3 regions of the Shewanella sp. P1-14-1 genome follow, and region 3 is predicted to be linked to each of the others. Evidence: predicted binding sites of a transcription regulator. Region 3 holds the regulator's gene; each other region holds the start of a gene.

Region 1 (8,108 bases), on a different contig from region 3:
GCTAACCGATAAAAAGGTAATCTAATATGATTCTCAGTAATGACATCGGCTGGAGGCTCATCTGCCACAAACAGAGACTGTAATTGACCTTCATTATCTTGAGTTAGCAAATGAATCTTTTGCGCTTTGGCAAACTCGATGAGTAACTGACTATCACTTTCTTTCAAAGCTTTAGTGATGCGTAATACCGCAAACACGCCATTTTCTGCTTCAGTTAACTCCACATGCCCTAACGTTGTCTTAGCATGAAGTTGATTAAGTAATGCGGTAAACGGTGTAATTAAATTTGATAATGACTTCGCTAATACATCACATTGTTTTATTTGCACAATATTATTGCTATTGGCAGCACGGAAGCCTAATTCGAGCATTTTTGATTTCTTATTAAACAGCGTAGCTAGCCTTGCTCTTCGGCGATAATGCCAATCTTCACTGACGACAGGCTCAGTAAGAATACCGTCTTCGACATCTACTGCCAGTTTGCTCATTAAATTAGTTAAGGCAGCTTGTTTATGTTGACGTTGTGCATCTATGCTTAAGTGTTGTAAATCACAACCGCCACACTGTTGATAATGTGGACATTTTGCTTTGGCACGATTTGGTGTTTTTTCGTCTATACCGATTAATTTCGCTTTAGCGTATTTTTTCTTTTGTTCTGTTAGCTGTACCGTCACTTTTTCACCAGGGAGCGCACCAGGTATAAACACGACCTTACCATTATGCTGTGCTATACCAGCGCCAAGGTGATCAAGTTGTGTTACCGTTAAACTCAACTTAGCTGATAACTGCTTCGTTTTGTTCGGTTTTGCTTTAAAAAATTGCGCCATTTTGGCCTCTGGTATGGAATAAAAAACTGGTCAAGAGTGCTCTATTTCTGGCAATCTAGACAACATATTTGATAAAAGTCTTTAGGAATAATTACTTCACGATGAATAATGCTAACAACATGACCAAATACAGCCTCCGTTCGTGGGTGCTTGTACTTGCGTTAGCGCCTACCGTGATGGTGGGTATTCTACTTGGAAGTTACTTCACCATAAACCGTTTTTATGAACTTGAAGAAACCTTAATCGCCCAAGGCCGTAGTATTGTCGAACCATTGGCTATTGCAAGTGAATTTGGTCTTGTCACCGAAGATAGAGAAGCCACTAAACGCTTATTAGCCGCATCGCAATTAAACAACTCCTCTTTGATTCACTCTATCGCCATTTTTGATAGCGACAACCAACTGTTTGTCACCTCGCACTACCATAAAGATTTCGAAAGTATGCGATATCCACTAGCGCTGAGAAATTTAATCGCCAGCCAATATGAAACCATAGACGATACTATGGTCATTCGTGTGCCTATTTTATCCCATACCGGTATTGCGCCCAAAACCAATAACTATATTGCAACAGCCTCTCCTGCTCCGACAGGAACTAGCGTTATCAATAATGCTGAAGGTCAGCAAATACTGGGCTACATTTCAATATTATTAAACAAAGAAAATGCATTATTAGAACAACATCGGGCAGCGATAGCGGCTTTTGTTATTGTATTAATCGGGGTGCAGTTAAATCTATTTTTCACCTTTCGATTAGTAAAGCATGTGAACTACCCAATTACAGAAATGGTTCGGGTCGTCGCAAAAATCCGTGAAGGAAAGCTCGATACTCGCCTTGAGGGACAACTTATCGGTGAGCTAGATTTACTGAAACGTGGCATTAATGCCATGGCAAGCTCCTTGTCTGAATATCACGATGAAATGCAGCAAAATATTGACCAAGCGACTTCTGATCTACGTGAAACCTTAGAGCAAATTGAGATTCAAAACGTTGAGTTGGACTTAGCTAAAAAACGGGCGCTTGAAGCTAGCCGAATAAAATCTGAGTTTTTAGCAAACATGTCTCACGAGTTACGTACTCCGCTTAATGGTGTCATTGGTTTTTCTCGACAACTGATTAAAACGCCCCTGCACTCTAGCCAGCTTGATTACATCAGAACCATTGAAAGAAGTGCCAGTAACTTACTCGGCATCATTAATGACATTCTTGATTTCTCTAAACTCGAAGCGGGTAAAATGGTCCTTGAAAAAATGCCTTTTGCTTTGAGAGAAACCATTGCCGACACCATCAGTATCGTGGCGGGTAGCGCCCATGAAAAAAGCATTGAATTAGTTGTCGATATTGATGACAACGTGCCAGAAAGTGTCAGCGGTGATGCAATGCGCGTAGGTCAAATCATGACGAATTTAATTGGTAATGCGATTAAATTTACTGATGAAGGCAGTGTGATTTTAAAAATGCATTTAGTTGGCCAGCGAGATGAAAACATTACCTTGCGCTGCGAAGTGATTGATACGGGTATCGGTATCGATGAAGGCCAACAAGAATATTTATTCCAAGCTTTCGGGCAAGCTGATTCGTCTATATCTCGACGCTTTGGCGGTACAGGATTAGGCTTAGTGATTACCAAACGTTTAATCAATCAAATGGGCGGGCAAATCGGTTTTACCTCTACGCCTAATAAAGGGTCAACATTCTGGTTTATGCTGCCGCTTGAGCTAAGTCAATTCCATATCGGTGAAGTATTACACTTAGAGTCTTTGCGGGATAAAACACTATTACTGTTTGAATCACGAGAGCTCACTCGTGATACCTTTAATCGCCGCTTTGAAGCTTGGGGAATGCATTTAACGTCTGTGGGACAACTACCACATTTAGAAACCACATTGTCTTCGAGTAAAGTGCACTACGATTATATTCTTTTAGGCTGCCATGGCTTTAAAGATAATGAGCAGTTACTCAGCTTCTTAAAACTTGCTCGTGAAAAGACAGCTTGCTTGGTGTTATTGCATGACGGTATCGAGCAACAAGAAATCTTAAACCAAGGATTAAGACCTAATACAGACATACTGATGAGTATGCCGGTCAGTGACTATGATTTAGCGAATCAGTTGATACATCCACCAACGCAAACAGCGTTATTAACTGAAACATTGCCTGAAACAGTTTATGAACGTAAAAACCTTAATGTTCTGGCCGTAGATGACAACTTAGCGAACCTTAAGTTAATTGATACCTTACTAAAAGAACTCGTGGTAAATGTGGTATCGGTGAATAACGGTGATGATGCGATTAAGTATGCTAAACAACAAGTATTCGATGTCATCTTTATGGACATTCAAATGCCTGGCACTGATGGCATCACGGCTACCAAGTTGATTCGTCAAGAGTCACAAAACCGCAATACGCCAATCATTGCCGTCACTGCCCACGCAATTGCAGAAGAGCGAGAATTAATTTTAGGTAGCGGCATGGACGGTTATCTGCCTAAGCCGATTGATGAGGCAGCCCTTAAAGGAGTTATTGATCGCTGGATCAATAAACCTAAGTTTACCCATTTTGATATGCACACTTTAAATTGGGAATTATGCCTTGCTCAAACGAATCAAAAACCTGATTTAGCCCTCGAAATGCTGCAGATGTTAGTTGATTCATTGCCTGATAACGTTGTTAACATTGAAACAGCCCTTAAAACCGTCAATAGCGAACTCATGTTACAGACCGTGCATAAACTTCATGGGGCAAGTTGTTACTGTGGTGTACCTAACACTCAGAAGCTTTGCCAAGAAATTGAGTCTGCGCTAAAGCACAAAACCAGCATTGAAGATCTTGAACCAGAAATACTTGAGTTACTTGATGAGTTAACTAAGGTAGAATCAGCAGCAAATCAAGTGATATCACAGTTATCAGCGGATGTACCCAATGAGTCATAAACCCGGTTTTTTTAAACGTTTAAAAGCGTTGTCTTTACCTCAAAAGCAATTATTTGCTACCGCACTTTGCCAACGCATGTTGCCAAATTATCAGTTATTTTCTGAAGTTTGCGAATTTGGCGAGCCAAAAACACTCAGCACTGTCTTAGAGCTATTGTGGCAATCTCAATACGATAAAAAACTTAAATTTAACTATGACATTCATTTACAACGCTTAGAAGACAACACCCCTGAGCCAAGTAACTTTGAAGCATACGGAGTTTACCCAGCAATGGATGCAGCTGTCGCGTTAACCACCTTACTTGGCGGTATTCAGGGTAAAATTGAAGAAGACATTACCAACATCAGTAAATTATCTTCAAGTACAGTAGCCAACTACATTGAAGCTATCAGTGTTGATGAACTTCAAGATGAATTAAACGAAGAAGTCGTAGAAAAGTTTGTTTTCGCACATCCTGTGATGCAGGAAGAAAAAGAACTACAAGGGATGCTACTGGATATTATTGAAGCTAACCCTAAATTATCAGCTGAATTCGTTAAAGAGTTACGTAAAGAAATAGTCGACGCTGGTGTTTCTAATATTGGGATCAGTGTTCAGTAACTGAGTTTTTTGTTAGGAATATTTATTGGCAAGATTTATGGGCATTCAGCCTATAGATAAACTTTGAGCTCACTCGTTCGTGCGCTCAGAGTTGCACTTGCATCATTAACTTATTCGCCAACCCAATGACTGTCAAATCAACAATGTCATTGACTTCCAATAGACACACATAAGGAGAAGATGATGGCCAACATTTTAACTCCCCTTATTGCTGTCTTTGGCATCATGTTGCTAGGCTTTATTGTCCAAAAACTAAAAGTGCTTCCTCATGATACCGACTTTACATTAAACGAATACGTCTATTACGTGGCGTTCCCCGCTATTTTATTCATTGCGTTAGCCGAAACCGATATACATGAGATCATGCAATGGGGCTTTATTGCGGCCTTTGGTATTGCAATGGTTATGACCTATTTCATTACGGTGCTCATTTCATCTATCGCAGATAAAAAACAACCGGCACTAGCCGCTATCAGAGGGTTAAATACCAGCTTTGGTAATACCGCATTTATTGGTATTCCACTAATGATGATGCTTTATCCAGATAACAATCACGCAATCACAGCTGCTGCTATTGCGAGTTTGTTATCTGTCATTATGTTTGCCTTTGCAATGGTCAATATGGAACTTGCCATCAATAAAAAGCAAAAACGACACCCTGTGCTTATTATGTTGAATGCGTTAATTAGTAATCCCATTGTTATTGGTTGCACTTTAGGAGTCATGGCATCAGCTTTGTATATCCCAATTCCTGATAGCATCAGCATGATGATGAGGTTAATTGGCAATACCTCAAGCCCATGTGCGCTGTTTGCGATTGGTATGGTTCTCGCTAAAGCAATGCATGGAGGTACAGAGCCTGAAACACCACCTCACCATCTTACAATCGAAATGGGCATATTAAATATACTTAAACTCGTGATTCAGCCATTGATTGCTTATGGTTTACTACGCTATTTTAATGTCGATAACGAGTTACTTATCATGGGGGTCATCTTAGCTGCATTACCAACTGCAGCAAGTGTTTACTTACTCGCACAGCGTTATCAAACCTATGGGTTATCGAGCGCTAAATGCATCTTGATTAGTACCCTTGCCACCTTTATTAGCCTTCCCCTGATTGAACAATTACTTGAACAGCTCAACTAAATACTAAACTTCTTGCTGCTAAAAACTTCCGCATAAATACAACTCAAAAAAATTAGCAACCAGCACTTTACTGTATATAAAAACAGTGTAGACTGTTCATAAATACAGTGGTTTGGTGTTTCTTTACACAGGGATTGATTATGCTTTGCCAATTAAGCATTAATAATTTTGCGATTGTACGTTTTCTTGAACTTGACTTTAAAGCCGGAATGACCAGCATCACAGGTGAAACTGGTGCCGGTAAATCTATCGCTATCGATGCGCTAGGCCTATGCTTAGGCAATAGAGCCGATGCCAATACCGTTCGCCCAGGGGCAAACAAAGCTGAAGTTTCTGCACGGTTTTCGCTTGAAGATGTGCCGTATGCTAAACGCTGGCTTGAAGATAATGATCTTGATGTCGATGAAGAATGTATTTTACGTCGAACGATTAGCGCCGACGGTCGCTCTAGAGCCTACATTAATGGTAACCCTGTCCCACTCACTCAACTTAAAGCACTAGGACAATTATTTGTCGGAATTCATGGGCAGCACGCTCACCATGCCATGCTTAAAAGTGAGCATCAACTTACCTTACTCGATAGCTATGCCAACCACAGTATCCTTATCGACAATGTCAGTAAAAGCTATCAACGCTGTAAGCTAATTGAAAATGAATTAAAACAATTACAGTTAAACCAACAAGAGCGTATTGCCCGCAAACAACTTCTACAATACCAAGTCGAAGAACTGGACGAATTTGCTTTAAAGGCAGGTGAATTTGAGCAAATAGAGCAAGAACACAAACGCTTGGCTAACGGCAGTGATTTAATTGAAAATTGTCAATTAACGCTTCAATTGCTTAGCGAGGACGATGAGCACAATATTGAGTCCTCATTAAATCGGGTGATAGGTTTTGCCGATCAATTACAATCATTTGATCCAGCATTGCAAAGTGTTGCAAACATGCTCAATGAAGCCTTAATTCAGGTACAAGAAAGTACCAGTGAAGTTCAAGACTATTTAAGCAAAATAGAGCTAGATCCCGAACATTTTGCATTTTTGGAACAACGAATTTCCAAGGCCATGCAACTGGCGAGAAAGCATCATGTTCAAACAGAACATTTAGCTGAACACCATCAAGCATTAGCCATAGAATTAAAAGAGCTAAATAACGATGCAACCCGACTAGATGAGATTCAACAGCAAGTTGACGACAGTAAACAAGCTTATATTAAAAGCGCTCAAAAACTCAGCCAAAGCCGACTTCGCTATGCAAAAGAGCTTAATAAACTTGTCACTCGTTCGATTCACGAATTGAATATGCCTAAGGGTAAGTTTTCTATAGAAGTCAATTTTAACCCAGACATTCAATCTGTTACTGGTAGCGATCAAATTGAATTTCAAGTGACCACTAACCCAGGGCAACCCCTTCAACCGATTGCAAAAGTCGCTTCTGGTGGTGAGTTATCACGTATTGGTTTAGGTATTCAAGTTATTACTGCGAAAAAAGTTGCCACCCCGACACTCATATTTGATGAAGTCGATGTCGGTATTTCTGGGCCAACTGCGGCTGTTGTAGGACGTATGCTGCGCAGTTTAGGGGAATCTACTCAAGTTATCTGTGTGACCCATTTACCTCAAGTTGCAGGTAATGGTCACCAACATATGCTGGTGAACAAGTTTAGTAAAAGTGGTGGCACTGAAACACAAATGAAACCCCTTGATAAAGAGCAAAGGATCAGTGAATTAGCTAGGTTATTAGCTGGTGATGTTATTACAGAAAACACACTTGCTAACGCTCGAGAGCTACTTCAATAGCTAAGATAGTAAAGTGCGCACTAATCACTAAAAAGCCCACCAATTGGTGGGCTTTTTAGTGATTATCAATCAAGACTTATACGAAGTAATAGATAAGCTGCAGACAGGTTAATGCAAAAAAGCCTGCTAAAACATCGTCAATCATAATACCAAAGCCGCCATGAACTTTGGCATCTAGCCAACGAATAGGCCAAGGTTTCAAAATATCAAAAAAACGGAATAGTGCAAAACCAATGACCAACCATATTAAGCCCGCAGGGGCAGCTATCATGGTAATCATTAAGCCGGCAACCTCATCCCAGACAATGGCGCCATGATCATGGACTCCCATGTCTTTGGCTGCTTTATCACATATATAAAAGCCAATAAACGTACTTAACACAGTGATAATAATAAATGCGGTTAAGCTAAGGTGCCCCATTAAGTAAACTAATGGCACTGCTGCTAATGTACCGAAAGTGCCGGGGGCTTTAGCTGCTAACCCACTGCCAAACCCAAGTGCTAGGAAATGCACTGGATTTTTAAGTGATAATTTTTTTACCGCTGGATCGTTTGATAATAGATTCATTAAAAGTGCTCAAAACTTTTTAGGTCTAGCTCAAATGGTTCGCCATTGGATACCAACCTTAATTTATCACCCGCGCATATTTGTCCAATTTTGACAAATTTAACACCTGCGTGAATTAAGGCTGTATCTAAAGCGCCCCGCTGTGCTTCAGGTACAGTGAAAAGAAGCTCGTAATCTTCGCCCCCAGTCAAAGCATAATTGATTGCTTGCTCTGGCCCCACTGAGCCAACC
Region 2 (8,108 bases), on a different contig from region 3:
GTGGCAAAACAAACTACAGCTACAAAACAGGCTAGCACTAGCGCTGATAAAAATAGTACAAAAAAAGAGCTTGATCACAAAGCAAAGCCTGCGTATTCTGTAAAAACTACCCAAGAAAAAACGGTACAAGTAGCGAAAAATCCTGTTTCACGCTTACCAGATAAAGTAAGTAAGTGGAATTGGCCAAATAAAGGTCGAATAATAGGGTATTTCTCTACCACTCAGCAGGGGAATCAGGGCATTAAGCTTGCGGGTTCTCGCGGTGATATTATTAAAGCCGCAGCTGATGGAAGAGTGGTTTATGCCGGCAATGCACTTCGTGGATATGGTAATTTAGTCATTATTAAGCATAACGAAGATTTTTTAAGTGCATATGCCCATGCTGATGCAATATTGGTCAAAGAAAAACAATATGTAAATGCAGGACAGACAGTGGCAAAAATGGGTAGCACAGGGGCAAACCAGGTGATGTTACATTTTGAGATCCGTCTCCATGGTAAGTCAGTTAACCCATTAAATTATTTACCTAAACGCTAACTGTTTAGTTCACATTAAAACGGAGGATAGGCAAGTGCAGTAGATACTTAAATTTTATCAGGTTTGGGAGAGCACCATATGAGCCAGAAACAAAACGCTGCAGTAGCAGAAGAGCTTATGGATTTAGCTAAACAACCAGAAGAGGTTGCACTAAAGGCAGGAACTAAAGCCAAAACAGCACAGCAACCCGATATCGATCAACAAGTTCAAGATGATCTGCAAAAGAATCTTGACGCCACTCAACTATATTTAGGTGAGATTGGTTTTTCCCCTTTGCTTAGTGCAGAAGAAGAAGTCTTCTTTTCACGTAAAGCACTCAAAGGCTGCGAGAAATCTCGTAACCGCATGATAGAAAGTAACTTACGTTTAGTTGTTAAAATTGCCAGAAGGTATAACAACCGTGGACTAGCGTTACTTGATCTTATTGAAGAAGGTAACCTAGGACTTATTCGCGCGGTCGAAAAATTTGACCCAGAGCGAGGCTTTCGTTTTTCAACTTATGCGACATGGTGGATAAGACAGACCATTGAGCGCGCTATCATGAATCAAACTCGCACCATTCGTTTACCTATTCATGTCGTTAAAGAGCTTAACGTGTACCTTCGTACCGCAAGACAATTGGCTCAAAAATTAGATCATGAGCCCACGGCTGAAGAAATCGCAGATACGTTAGATGTTTCTACTAGCGATGTAAGCCGCATGTTAAAGCTAAACGAAAAAATCACTTCTGTAGATACGCCATTAGGCGGCGAAAATGATAAAGCCTTATTAGATGTCATTGCTGATGATGATTCGGTTGGACCTGATTACAAAGTACAGGATGAAGATCTATCAAATTCGATAGTAGGTTGGCTAAATGAGCTAAATACTAAGCAAAGAGAAGTGCTCGCGAGACGTTTTGGTTTATTAGGTTATGAGCCTTCTACATTAGAAAATGTGGGTGCTGAGATTGGCCTAACGCGTGAACGTGTCCGCCAGATCCAAGTTGAAGCTTTAAAACGATTGAAAGATGTTTTAGGTGCACAAGGCTTGTCAGTTGAAGCGTTATTCAGAAGCTAATTTGTAGGAATAAGCTTTAGTATGCTTTCAGTGAATAAGGACATTAATCATGTCCTTTTTTATTGTCTGTTGAAAACGAGGAATAAGAAACAATGAATAAAAATGTCATTAGTTTTATCAGTATTGTATGTGTTGTGATATTGACTGGTTGTCAAAGCACAAGAGACACAATGATAGAACAAGGTTATCCCCTAGCTTATGCCGATGGTTTTCAGGATGGGTGCGATAGCGGTAACAAGGCTGGCGGAAGTTTGTTTGATGAGTTTAAAAAAGATGTCAATCGCTTTAATCAGGAGCAGGATTATGCTCAAGGCTGGACTGATGGATTTAGACAGTGTGAAACTGAGCAAGAATCAATACAGCGCCAAGTAAGAATGAGCATCGAGCAACAGAAATTACAGCAACAGACCAAGAGTAATGAGTTAGCTGAGCAACATGCATTAGAGCGAGAAGTCATGAAAGGAGTTGATACGAGTAGTCTAAAATCATTAGAGAAGTGAGCAGGCTATACTCAATACTGTTAGTGAATAAAAAAACGCTGCGAAAACATCGCAGCGTTTCTTGTACTGAGTCTATAAATAGATGTATTAAAGCTGAGCTAGCCTTTTAAGTTCATACAACATATCTAAAGCCTGTTTAGGCGTTAAATTGTCTGGATTTATCTGAGCTAACTTGTCTGTTGCAGCAGATGACTGGGGTTCAGGTAATGTCAGATTTAATGCTTCTTGAATCGGTACTTGATTGTTATTAGCAAAGTCACGACTTTCAAGCATATGCAGTTTTTGTTTCGCCGCTTTGATGACGTGGGCTGGTACCCCTGCTAGTGAAGCAACTTGTAAGCCATAACTTTTACTCGCAGCGCCCTCTTGAACAGCATGCATAAAGGCAATTGTGTCCCCGTGCTCGACGGCATCTAAATGCACGTTAGCGGTTCCATTAATCTGTTCTGGCAATTGTGTTAGCTCAAAATAGTGGGTTGCAAACAAGGTTAATGCAGCCACTTTTTCAGCTAAATACTCTGCTGCTGACCAAGCTAGAGATAAACCGTCATAGGTCGAAGTACCTCGACCGATTTCATCCATTAAAACTAAACTTTTCTCTGTAGCATTATGAAGAATGTTAGCGGTTTCTGTCATTTCGACCATAAAAGTAGAACGTCCAGAAGCGAGATCGTCAGAGGCGCCGATACGTGTAAATATTCGATCTACAGGGCCGATAATTGCTTTTTGTGCAGGTACAAAGCTACCTATATGAGCCATAAGCGTGATTAACGCAACCTGACGCATATAAGTCGACTTACCCCCCATATTGGGCCCCGTTACGATAAGCATTCTTCGCTTAGGTGCGAGGGTGACTGGGTTGGCAATAAATGGTGTTTGGCTAACTAATTCGACCACAGGATGACGGCCAGACTCGATATGAATACCAATGTCATTACTGATTTCTGGACAATGATAATCCAGTGTTTCAGCTCGCTCTGCAAAGTTGCTTAGCACATCTAATTCGGATGCAGCTTGGGCAAACAGTTGTAGTTCATGCAATTTAGGTAAAAGTAAATCAAATAACTCTTCCCAAAGCTGCTTTTCAATTGCTAATGCCTTTCCTTGACTAGATAGCACTTTCTCTTCGTATTCTTTTAACTCTGGTGTGATGTAGCGTTCGGTATTCTTTAGTGTTTGACGACGCTGATAGCTCAAAGGAACTTGATCTGATTGTAAGCGACTCACTTCGATATAGTAGCCGTGAACCCGGTTGTAGCCGACCTTTAAGGTATTGATGCCTGTTTGTTCTTTTTCACGGTTTTCTAATTGTACTAGATAATCAGATGCCCCTTCACTTAGGCCACGCCATTCATCTAGTTGTGCGTTGTAACCCGCTTTAATTACGCCGCCATCACGGATAAGCATAGGCGGATTATCGACAATCGCATTTTCCAATAGCTGTTGCTGCTCTGGAAACTCGCCTAATAAATTGGCTAGACGTTGGAGTTCACTTTGTTGGCAGTGACCTAAAGTTTGCTGAATTTCAGGTAATAAAGCCAACGCCTGGCGAAGACGGGCAAAATCTCGTGGGCGTGCGCTGCGAATAGCTAGCCTCGCCATGATACGTTCGATATCGCCAAGGGCTTTTAATTGCTGGTGTAAGTCTGCATATAACCCCGTATCAATTAACTCAGCAACTGCTTGTTGCCTTTGGCTAATATGCTGTTGGTCACGCAGCGGTTGGTGGATCCATCGCTGCAACATACGACTTCCCATCGGCGTCGCTGTCTTATCGAGTACCCAAGCTAAGGTATTATCACGTGAACCAGATAAATTAATAGTAAGTTCTAAGTTTCGGCGGGTGGCGGCATCAAGAATGATAGTATCAGCCTGATTAAACATGGTAATGCTATTAATATGAGGCAAAGCTGTTTTTTGTGTGTCTTTGACATATTGCATTAAGCAGCCAGCTGCTTGTAGCGAAAGCCTAGCATTTGTAATACCAAATCCATGAAGATCTTTGGTACCAAATTGCTCTAGAAGTAATTGAATACTGGTATCGTAATCAAACTCCCATTCAGGTCTTCGACGTATGCCTTTGCGATTTTCAATTAATTGGCGGTCAAGTAAATCTTCACTGTAGAGCAATTCTGCAGGACTGGTACGTTGCAGTTCAGCTTCCAGTGTTTCTTCATTTTCAAGTTCAACAATAACAAATCGACCAGACGAAACATCTAAAGTCGCGTAGCCAAATCCACTCTTACCCTGATATACCGCAGCAAGTAAGTTATCCTGCTTTTCTTGTAGTAAGGCTTCGTCGGTTAAGGTACCTGGGGTAACAATTCTTACAACTTTACGCTCAACAGGTCCTTTGCTTGTAGCAGGGTCACCGACTTGTTCACAAATAGCGACAGATTGACCAATTTGAACCAATTTTGCGAGGTAACCTTCAACGGCGTGGTAGGGAAGTCCTGCCATGGGAATCGCGTTACCACCACTTTTCCCACGTGCAGTTAATGAGATACCTAACAGTTCAGATGCCAGCTTAGCGTCTTCATAAAATAATTCATAAAAGTCTCCCATACGATAAAACAACAGCATTTCAGGATGCTGTGCTTTCAGCGTTAAATACTGGCGCATCATGGGAGTGTGCTTTTCTAAATTTGGGTCTTCATTTACGGTCATTAAGTGATTGCTCTTACTTTATTTTGAATTAGGCTAAGTCTGGGTCAATATAGGCGGTCATCTTAACAACAATTGATTTGATACCCAATAGAATCGCAACGATGCTATGCCGTCTTGCCCTTGTTTACTGATTTTTTGAACAATACTTATTGTTGTAAACTCAGGTATTTACCCAACCTAGAAGTACTGTATACAGTGGTTTTGTTTGTCTACTATTTATCGTTATTAATATATTTTCGTTATTAACTGTATGATTTTTAATGTGTAAATAATAGTAAGGTAAAAAAAAGGAAAAAAATTATACAGTAACTATTGATACTGTATGATTATACAGTATACTGAGCTCATATTACGAAACAGACAAATTTATTCGTTACCAAGTTCGTTATTCGAACTGAGTCACCTTAAAGGGATAAAGAGAATGAAAGCAGATCCAAATAAAGAGAAAGCGCTGAATGCTGTATTAGGTCAAATTGAAAAGCAATTTGGTAAAGGTTCAATCATGAAGTTGGGCGCTGATCGCACAATGGATGTTGAAACCATTTCTACAGGTTCGCTTTCGTTGGATGTTGCCTTAGGTGCTGGTGGTTTACCAATGGGACGTATCGTTGAAATTTACGGTCCAGAATCATCGGGTAAAACAACGTTAACACTTGAAGTTATTGCTGCAGCACAACGTGAAGGCAAAACGTGTGCGTTTATTGATGCTGAGCATGCTCTAGACCCTATCTATGCAAAAAATCTAGGTGTCGATATTGATAACCTATTATGTTCACAACCTGATACTGGTGAGCAAGCGCTTGAAATCTGTGATGCGCTAACACGTTCAGGTGCTGTTGATGTAATCATTGTCGATTCTGTTGCAGCATTAACACCAAAAGCTGAAATTGAAGGTGAAATTGGTGATTCTCATATGGGCCTTGCCGCACGTATGATGAGCCAAGCAATGCGTAAGCTTGCAGGTAACTTAAAACAGTCAAATACGCTACTTATTTTCATTAACCAAATTCGTATGAAAATTGGTGTTATGTTTGGTAACCCTGAAACCACAACGGGTGGTAATGCACTTAAATTCTACGCTTCTGTACGTTTAGATATTCGTCGTACAGGTGCGATTAAAGACGGCGATGCTGTCGTAGGTAACGAGACTCGAGTAAAGGTTGTTAAAAATAAAATTGCAGCGCCATTTAGACAAGCTGAATTCCAAATTCTTTACGGTAAAGGTATTAACCGTACTGGTGAGCTCGTTGATTTAGGTGTAGCACACAAGCTGGTTGAGAAAGCTGGTGCTTGGTACAGCTACCAAGGCAACAAGATTGGTCAAGGCCGTGCAAATGCGGGTAAATACCTAGTTGAAAACCCTGCTGTAGCTGAAGAAATTGAAGCAAATTTACGTCAAATGCTATTAAGCACTGAAAAAGAAGCGGCACCAGCTGAGTCGGATGAAAACATCGATTTAGAAACAGGTGAAGTGTTCTAATCACGTTTTAACAGTAATGAAAATAACTATCGCGGTCGACATGAGTCGGCCGCGATTTCTTTGTGAGTGCTCTATTCATTGGCATATGTGATCGAACGCCGCGCATAAAGATATGACTTCATTAAAGACGTCATTTAGCTCGTATTACGGCACAGATTATTAAAAACCAATTAACCGATTACAGTAATCGCCCCTCATAGCAAGAAAATCGCTAATCTAAATACGCTTGGATCTCGCACCTTCAGTTTGTTTAAGTATATAATGTTGCCAATTTAAAGCTGATATTCAGCTTCATGATAAATAGAATTTATCCATTTAGGGCGATTTCATGTTTCAGACCACCACAGAATTAAGAAGCGCATTTTTAGCGTATTTTGGTAACAACGGACACCAAGTTGTCGACAGTAGCTCGTTAGTACCACATAACGATCCAACGTTATTATTTACAAATGCGGGTATGAACCAATTTAAAGAAGCTTTTCTAGGATTGGAAAATCGTGGTTATTCACGTGCAACGACATCGCAACGTTGTGTCCGTGCTGGTGGTAAGCATAATGACTTAGATAATGTAGGTTACACCGCCCGTCACCATACTTTCTTTGAAATGTTAGGTAACTTTAGTTTTGGTGATTACTTTAAAGAAGAAGCCATTTCATATGCGTGGAACTTTTTAACCCAAACACTGAAATTACCAACAGAAAAACTTTGTGTCACTATTTACGATACTGATGACGAAGCCTTTGAAATCTGGAATAAGAAAATCGGTGTTGCTGCTGAAAATATTATTCGTATTGGTGATAACAAAGGCGCTCCTTATGCCTCTGACAACTTCTGGCAAATGGGTGATACAGGTCCTTGTGGTCCATGTTCAGAGATCTTTTATGATCATGGCGAGCACATTTGGGGCGGCCGCCCTGGTACACCAGAAGAAGATGGCGATCGCTTCATTGAAATCTGGAATATCGTTTTCATGCAGTACAACCGTCAAGCTGACGGTGAAATGAAACCGCTACCAAAACCTTCAGTCGATACAGGTATGGGAATTGAGCGTATTGCAGCTATCATGCAAGGCGTACACTCAAACTACGAAATTGATATTTTCCAAGCGTTAATCAAAAAAGCGGCGGAAATTATTGGGGTTGAAGATTTAGAAAATAAATCACTGCGCGTAATTGCTGACCATATTCGTTCTTGTTCATTCTTAATTGCTGATGGTGTGATGCCGTCGAATGAAGGCCGTGGTTATGTATTGCGTCGTATCATTCGTCGTGCAGTGCGCCACGGAAATAAGTTAGGTGCAACCGATACGTTCTTCTTTAAATTACTGCCTACCCTGATTGAAGTCATGGGCGATGCGGGTAAAAGTTTGGTTGAAGCTAAAGCTATTATTGAAAAATCATTAAAAGCTGAAGAAGAACAATTTGCCAGAACACTAGAGCGTGGCTTAGGTATTTTAGATGCTGCGTTAAACGAGTTAGATACTAACGTTTTAGATGGTGAAACAGCCTTTAAACTTTACGATACCTATGGTTTCCCAGTGGATCTTACAGCTGACGTCTGTCGTGAACGTGATATTACCGTTGATGAAGCCGGTTTCGAAGCTGCGATGGCTGAGCAAAGAAGCCGTGCACAAGCTGCTGGTAATTTTGGTACTGATTATAATACTGGTCTTAAAATCGAAGGTGAAACTGAGTTTTGTGGTTACACCGAATTAAACGGTGAAGGCAGTGTTTCTGCAATTTATGTTGGTGGTGAATCAGTCGAGACGTTAGCAGCAGGTCAAGAAGCGGTAATCGTATTAGATAACACGCCTTTTTATGCTGAGTCAGGTGGTCAGGTAGGTGATAAAGGCTTACTTTCAATTG
Region 3 (8,108 bases):
ACGAAATAAGTATCATGGTATTGGAAATCAGCAGGTGTTATCGCCAGCATCAATCCTGAAAAACCACCAATGGTAAAGAGAATAATAAAGGCAATCGCAAATAACATAGGGGTTTCGAACGTGATTGAACCACGCCACATCGTTGCTACCCAGTTAAATACTTTTACCCCTGTCGGCACCGCAATTAACATGGTGCAGTACATGAAAAACAGTTCAGCAAATACTGGCATCCCTGTGGTAAACATGTGATGCGCCCAAACCAAGAAGGATAAAATCGCAATACTGGACGTGGCGTAAACCATCGAAGCGTAACCAAACAACTTTTTACGACTAAAGGTGGGAATAATGGCCGAGATAATCCCGAACGATGGCAAAATCATGATGTAGACTTCAGGGTGACCGAAGAACCAGAAAATATGCTGGAACATGACGGGATCACCGCCACCTGCGGCATCAAAGAAACTGGTACCAAAGTATTTATCGGTTAATACCATGGTAACCGCACCTGCAAGTACGGGCATCACTGCAATCAGCAAGAATGCAGTAATTAGCCATGTCCATACAAATAATGGCAACTTCATCCAAGTCATGCCTGGTGCACGCATATTAACAATGGTCACGACCACGTTAATTGCGCCCATAATCGAACTGATCCCCATGATATGCACCGAGAAAACAAATAGTGCAGTGCTATCAGGGCTATAGGTAGTTGATAGCGGTGCATAGAAAGTCCAGCCAAAGTTAGGGCCGCCGCCTTCCATAAACAGCGAACTCAACAGAATCGCGAAGGCAAATGGTAAGATCCAAAAGCTCCAGTTATTCATTCGAGGCAGTGCCATATCAGGTGCACCAATCATCATTGGGATCAGCCAGTTGGCTAACCCTGTGAAGGCGGGCATGACGGCACCAAATACCATAATAAGACCATGTACTGTGGTCATTTGGTTAAAGAAGTTAGGGTCAACTAACTGTAAGCCTGGCTGAAATAGCTCTGCGCGAATGACCATTGCCATCGCACCACCAGTGAGGAACATAATAAAACTGAACCATAAATACATAGAACCAATGTCTTTATGGTTAGTGGTTAATATCCAGCGCATGATGCCTTTTGGCGCGCCATGATGGTGATCATCATGGCCGTCATGAGAATGTTCATCATGAGCTGGGGTAGTATCTTGTGTAATTGTGCTCATCTGTATCCCTTACTTTCCATGACCAACAACATCGGTGGCTTGAACAGCATCACCAGTATTATTTCCCCAAGCATTTCGCTCATACGTCACAACAGCTGCGAGTTGCTGAGGTGAGAGTATGGAGCTAAATCCTTGCATTGCTGTACCAGGTTGGCCATTGATAACCACTTCAAGGTGTCCTTCAACAGGGCCCATGACTAACGGACTGCCCACTAACGCAGGGAATGCGCCAGGTAAACCTGTACCAGCGGCTTGGTGACATGCAGCACAGCTGCTGAGGTAAACTTGCTCACCCATTGCCATCAGCTCATCCATAGATAAGTCATCCATAACAACGTCAGGCGTTGCTTCTTCAACGACGTCAGCAACCACTTGTTCTACCTCAGGTTGTGTCGCTGGTAACTCAGCAGGCAAAGTAACAGGCGTTGGCTTATCACTTGCATCGCTAGGTGCCCCACCAGAGTTCACATCTGCAGCTTGAACCACATCACCAGAATCATTACCCCAAGCGTTTCGCTCGTAGGTCACAACAGCTGCAATTTCTGTTGCAGTAAGCTGTTTCGCGAAGGCTTGCATGGCAGTACCAGGCTGGCCGTTGACGACAATATCAATGTGGCCAGCAACTGACCCTTTAATGATTGGGCTGCCGATAAGAGACGGGAATACACCAGGTAGTCCTGCACCATTTGGTTGGTGACAAGCGGCGCATCGGCCCATGTAAACTTGTTCACCTTGAGCCATCAACTCATCAAAGGTCAGGGTTTGCGACAGTGACGCTTCGGCCGCGGCTTTTGCATCAGCAGTTAGTTGTTTTTGATCTTTTAGCCATTGCTCAAAGTCTGCTTCAGAAACGGCTTCAACTACCACCGGCATGAATCCGTGGTCTTTACCACACAACTCAGCACATTGACCTCGGTAGGTACCAACCTTATCAATCTTGGTCCAAGCTTCATTAATAAAACCTGGGTTAGCATCTTTTTTCACCGCAAATGCAGGAACCCACCAAGAGTGAATCACATCATCTGAAGTCATTAAAAAGCGTACTTTACGATTGATTGGCAGAACGAGGGGCTTATCGACTTCAAGTAGGTAAGTTTCAGTTTTCGTTTCTGTCCCAGTAATTTGATCGGCAGGGGTGGAAAGTAAACTGTAAAACTCGACGTCTTCATTAAAATAGCTGTAATGCCATTTCCATTGAGAGCCGGTTACTTTAATAGTTAACTCCGCATCACTTGGGTCTTCCATAGCAATGAGGGTTTTTGTGGCAGGAATTGCCATACCAATGAGGATAAGAAACGGCACGACAGTCCATGCTATTTCCACTTTGGTACTATCATGGAAATCAGCAGGTACTGCACCCTTTGATTTTCTATGATAAATCATGGAGTAAATCATGATTCCAAATACCACAACACCAATAGCACAACAGATATAAAGAATGATCATATGGAGGTCGTAAACCTTACCACTGATCTCTGTTACCCCTTGGGTCATGTTAAGCGGCATATCAGCCGCTGCAAGTGGCACTGCAAAAAACAGCACCATTAATCCATACAACAATCGCTTCACAAGACTACTCCTCTGCCAATTGCGATTTGCAATAACAACAAGGAAAAGTCACACAGTAATACTCTGCTCTATGCAAACTTTTCTATTCCCGAAAAAGTTTGATCACTTCAAAGTACACGGTGGCAGTGAGTATTAATACTCGATTATTCTATTGGGTTTTGGTGGCCACACTTGTACCTAATACTGAACTTTTCAATTCTTAAATTGACGCTTTTTATTCAAGGCTTTCTATACCGCATGGTACCAGCACAATCTTTACAGCGTTTTATCACTTATGTTCATTTTTACCACTAAGAGAGGTCAATAAATGTTACTCCCTTGTTAACTACATTACTTGGAGATTAAATATTGATCAAGATCACTTTATCATCTAATTTGCTGAAAAAAGGCGCAAAAAAAAGCCCGTCACCGAAATGAAGGGCTTTTTTAGCAAATAGACTTTAGTGAAATGCAGATAAATTCAATTGAGTTGCAGTCACAGGATTACTGGCGTTTAATTGGTCATCACGTAAGTGAGTATTTACATCTTCAATAATGACACCTTGCGCTAAGGCGCTTTTAGCGACTAATTGAATGCGACGATTATCACGAGCATCTAATGGGGTTGTCCATGTAATCACTGCGCTGGATGTACCACTTGTGAGTGCTTTTTCCATTGCCCACAGTGTTTCGACTTCATCTTTAGTGTGAACCAGTAATACACGGTCCATTCTGACATTGGCGTTCGCTAGAATTTGTTTGTAACCAATGTGAGGTGGATTAATCAGTACAATCCATCGCCCTTGTTGACTTAATACGGCTAACTGGCCGCATAGCTGAGTTAATTCAGTTAACCCTTGGTTAGCTGTTTGTTTGGTTTCGATACCTTGCTTTACTGGCGCAGCTGCTGATGCCATGTCCATCCATAAACCTGGGTGACGTGGTGCATTACCTATTAATGTGTTCATAACCAACCTCCATTACGGATAACGCCAACAGCGAGCCCTTCAATCGTAAGGCTTTGGCATGTTAAATCGACTTTTATCGGCGAGTACTGCTCGTTTTCTGCATGCAGATAAACAACGTTGCCTTTCTTTTCAAAACGCTTCACGGTGACATCATCATCAACACGGGCAACAACGACTTGACCATTTTTAGCTTGCTGCATTTTGTGAACCGCTAATAAGTCACCTTCAATAATGCCAATATCCTTCATACTGTCGCCACGAACACGTAGTAAGAAATTAGCATTGGGTTTAAACATTTCAGGATCAACTTGAAAGTATTGTTCAACATGTTCTAACGCCAAAATTGGTTCACCAGCCGCAACCTGACCAATCAGTGGTAAGCCTTCTTCGACTTCCTCTTCTTCTTGGACCATACGAATACCGCGAGAGGTACCTGGAATAATTTCAATGCAACCTTTTTTAGCGAGTGCTTTTAAATGTTCTTCTGCAGCATTAGCACTTTTAAAGCCTAATCTAGTGGCAATTTCTGCACGAGTTGGTGGCATACCTGTCTCGGCAATATTGCATTTAATTAATTCTAGAATTTCAGCTTGTCGTGGCGTTAAAGGTCTCATGTTGATTCCTGTTTTTTTATACAGTGACTGTCATTATATACAGTATCTTTGGTCGCGCAAGTATTAACCAACATTTTTTGCTGATAAAGCAATAGATATGAATTTTTATCGAAGTTTTTAGTTATTTAAAGATAATAAAATCAGTGGTTTATTGTTTTTGTGGGTCGTCGGTAAATTAGTGTGTTTTATTATTGATGACTCAAGTGAATAAGCCAAAAAGTACTGGATACCGTCTATTTATACAGTACTGTACCTAAATGTTTTGCTACTTACTAAGTGATTGATACTTGATGTTAGAACCAACAAAACTTGCTACTTAAATGTTAACTAGATTTACCGAGGTTAGTGTAACTGAATGATATTCTGGTATCCTATGCGCAATAAATCGTTGTTGATAATGCGAAGACCCATGCTAAAACCAGATTCTATCATTGCTAAATCATTACGTTGGATTCAGAAATTAATGGTACACAGTGTTGTTGTGCCTGAGGATCCGTTCGCTGACCTTAACTTAGATCCTGACAAACCAGTGGTCTATGTGATGAAAACGGAGTCGCTGAGTGATATTGCTGCCTTACATGAAATGACAGCTAAATATAACTTGCCAAGTCCGTATGAACGGTTAGATGTTGATGGTTTCAATACCCCTAGAATTGTGTGTGTGGAAGGGCGTAAACCCTTGTTTGGTAAGCGCCATAGTAGCGATAAATTTGTAGCAAACTTTACTAAGTTGCTCGAATTACACCAAAAGAACAAAGAACTCGACATCCAGCTTGTGCCTGTAAGCCTATATTGGGGTCGTATCCCAGGTAAAGAAGATGACACCATGACCGCTGCTGTTTTTGAGCGTGAAAACCCAACATGGTTACGTAAATGGTTAATGATTCTATTTTTAGGTCGCCATAATTTCATTCAATTTTCTAATGCCATGTCGCTGCGTTATATGGCTGATGAACACGGTACAGATGTCAGTATTGCGCATAAGCTTATCCGTGTGGCTCGTGTGCATTTTCGCCGTCAACGTAAAGTGATGACGGGGCCTCAGCTTCCTAATCGTCAAGCGATGTTCAATTCGCTGTTAAAGTCAGAATCCATCAAGCGTGCCATTCAAGAAGAAGCCGTTAACAAAAAAATTCCCGAAGAAAAGGCACGTGAAAAAGCCATTGAGTACCTTGATGAAATCGCAGCAGACTATTCGGATAACTTGATTCGTATTGCTGAGCGTTTCTTAACTTGGCTTTGGAACAAGTTATACAGTGGTATTAGCATCAAGAGTGCGGAGCAAGTTCGTAAACTGCATCATGATGGTCATGAAATCGTTTATGTGCCGTGTCATCGAAGCCATATGGATTACTTATTACTGTCATATATTCTTTATTATCAAGGCATGGTTCCACCGCATATTGCGGCAGGGATTAATCTTAACTTTTGGCCGGCAGGTCCAATGTTCCGCCGTGGTGGTGCCTTCTTTATCCGTCGTAGTTTTAACGGTAATAAGCTTTATACCGCAGTATTCAGAGAGTATTTAGATCAACTATTTGCTAAAGGCTATTCAGTTGAGTATTTCACTGAGGGTGGTCGTTCACGTACTGGTCGTCTACTTGCTCCTAAAACGGGCATGCTAGCCATGACGGTAAACAGCGTATTGCGGGGTATCGAGCGTCCTGTGACCTTAGTGCCAGTGTATCTTGGCTACGATCATGTCATGGAAGTGTCGACTTATCATAAAGAATTAAGCGGTAAGAAAAAGCAAAAAGAATCTGTATGGCAAGTATTTGGTGCATTGCGTAAGTTGGGTAACTTTGGACAAGGTTACGTTAACTTTGGTGAGCCAATTAACGTACAGCAGTTCTTAAATCAGCAGTCGCCAGATTGGCGTGAAGAAGTGGCTAAAGATCCTGAGCAAAAACCAACGTGGTTAACGCCTGCGGTTAATCAATTAGCCAATAAAGTGATGACCAACATTAACAGTGCAGCAGCTGCGAGCTCTGTTACGTTAACCAGTATGGTGTTATTAGCCGCTGAACAAAATGCATTAGAGCGCACAGAGCTGGAACGTCAGCTAGATTTATATCTTAAATTGATGAAAGAAGTACCTTACACTGATTACACCTCAGTAGCTCAAGGCAGTGCTAGTGAATTAGTTGATCAATGTCTATCACTGAAAAAGTTTACTTCGCACACTGATCAAATTGGTGAAATTATTGCGATTGAAGAGTCTTCAGCAATTGCGATGAGCTACTACCGAAATAACATCATCCATTTAATGGCAGTTCCTTCGTTAATTGCGAGTTGCTTGGTGCAATACGAAGAGTTTAATCGTCAAAAAATTCATGAAATCGTTAATGACTTCTACCCGCTACTCAAAGCTGAGTTGTTTATGGGGATTGAAGACTTACCCGCTTACATTGATAGCGTATTAAACTTATTTGTTGAGCAAAAGCTTATTTCGGGTACAGACGAGTTTGAACTCAATCAAAGTAATATTACCCAGTTAATGTTATTGTCTGAAACTGTCAGTGAGACATTACAACGTTACGCGATTATCTTTAATTTATTGGCTTATAAACCGGATATTGAACGTTCAGATCTAGAAAGCGCGAGCCACTTATTAGCTCAGCGTTTAGGTGCTTTACACGGAATTACTGCGCCAGAGTTTTATGATAAAAAACTCTACAATAATTTGAGTGTAAAATTAAAAGAATTAGGGCACTTGTCGGGTAATGACAATCAGTTTGCTGTCATCCGAATTCGCGACCATGCCAATGGTATGTTGCGTTTATCTGTTCGTAAAACCATAGTAGATAGCGTCACTATGGAACATGGGTAACCACTAACTTTATGAGTTCAACACAATCACAACCGCACAATAAATCATTATTAGGCGGTGCTATGATTATTGCCGGTACCACAGTCGGTGCCGGTATGTTTTCCCTTCCTGTTGTCAGTGCTGGTATGTGGTTTGGCTATTCCATTGCCATGCTAATCGGTATTTGGTTTTGTATGTTGGTGTCAGGCTTAATGCTACTTGAAACCAACTTGCATTTTAAACCTGGCGACAGTTTCGACACGTTAACCAAAGTGACATTAGGCCAATTCTGGCGGATAGTTAATGGGCTTTCCATTACCTTCGTATTATATATTCTGACTTACGCTTATATCAGTGGTGGTGGCTCTATTGTGAACCACACCTTGTCAGGTATGGGCATTCATTTACCACAAAGTATTGCAGGCTTAGTTTTTGCCCTTGTGCTTGCTGCGATTGTGATGATTAGCACTAAAGTGGTCGACCGTATTACGACAGTAATGCTTGGCGGGATGATCATTACTTTCTTTTTAGCCGTCGGTAATTTGCTGATTGATGTGGAAACCGTGAACTTGTTAGTCCCTGACGGACAGGCGAGTTTTGCTCCATATATTTTAGCTGCCATTCCTTTTGGTCTGACAAGCTTTGGTTATCACGGCAATGTGCCAAGCTTAGTTAAGTATTATGGCAAGCAGCCTAATGTGATTATCAAGGCGATTTGTATCGGTACCTTTATCGCGTTAGTGATTTACACGTGCTGGTTAATTGCCACCATGGGCAATATTCCTCGTAGTCATTTTAGCGATATTATCGCTCAAGGTGGGAATATGGGCGTATTGGTTGCGGCATTGTCAGATGTGATGTCCAGTGCTTGGCTAAATACCATGTTAACTTTGTTTGCTAATTTGGCCGTTGCGTCATCTTTCTTAGGGGTGACCTTAGGCTTGTTTGATTATTTAGCAGACTTATTTGATTTTGA

Evidence for each region. Region 3 encodes LexA, which represses DNA repair genes until DNA is damaged. Its sites were predicted from a motif close to TACTGTATNNNNATACAGTA; they were not measured.
Region 1: the regulator LexA is predicted to act here: its motif matches at 5,579-5,598, upstream of recN (DNA repair protein RecN).
Region 2: the regulator LexA is predicted to act here: its motif matches at 5,080-5,099, upstream of recA (recombinase RecA).

What each region holds. Positions count from the first base shown of each region.
Region 1 covers NZ_LKTL01000006.1:178,160-186,267, reverse strand. Annotated here, with positions in the region: gene rlmD (23S rRNA (uracil(1939)-C(5))-methyltransferase RlmD) at 1-827, opposite strand, end outside; gene barA (two-component sensor histidine kinase BarA) at 929-3,760, shown strand; gene AN944_RS06360 (YjaG family protein) at 3,750-4,361, shown strand; gene AN944_RS06355 (AEC family transporter) at 4,545-5,510, shown strand; gene recN (DNA repair protein RecN) at 5,651-7,309, shown strand; gene AN944_RS06345 (phosphatidylglycerophosphatase A) at 7,386-7,877, opposite strand; gene thiL (thiamine-phosphate kinase) at 7,877-8,108, opposite strand, start outside.
Region 2 covers NZ_LKTL01000006.1:198,752-206,859, forward strand. Annotated here, with positions in the region: gene AN944_RS06425 (peptidoglycan DD-metalloendopeptidase family protein) at 1-537, shown strand, start outside; gene rpoS (RNA polymerase sigma factor RpoS) at 616-1,596, shown strand; gene AN944_RS06435 (hypothetical protein) at 1,689-2,096, shown strand; gene mutS (DNA mismatch repair protein MutS) at 2,184-4,763, opposite strand; gene recA (recombinase RecA) at 5,185-6,243, shown strand; gene alaS (alanine--tRNA ligase) at 6,572-8,108, shown strand, end outside.
Region 3 covers NZ_LKTL01000019.1:97,333-105,440, reverse strand. Annotated here, with positions in the region: gene ctaD (cytochrome c oxidase subunit I) at 1-1,193, opposite strand, end outside; gene coxB (cytochrome c oxidase subunit II) at 1,203-2,762, opposite strand; gene AN944_RS14730 (cell division inhibitor SulA) at 3,203-3,709, opposite strand; gene lexA (transcriptional repressor LexA) at 3,706-4,323, opposite strand; gene plsB (glycerol-3-phosphate 1-O-acyltransferase PlsB) at 4,733-7,153, shown strand; gene mtr (tryptophan permease) at 7,165-8,108, shown strand, end outside.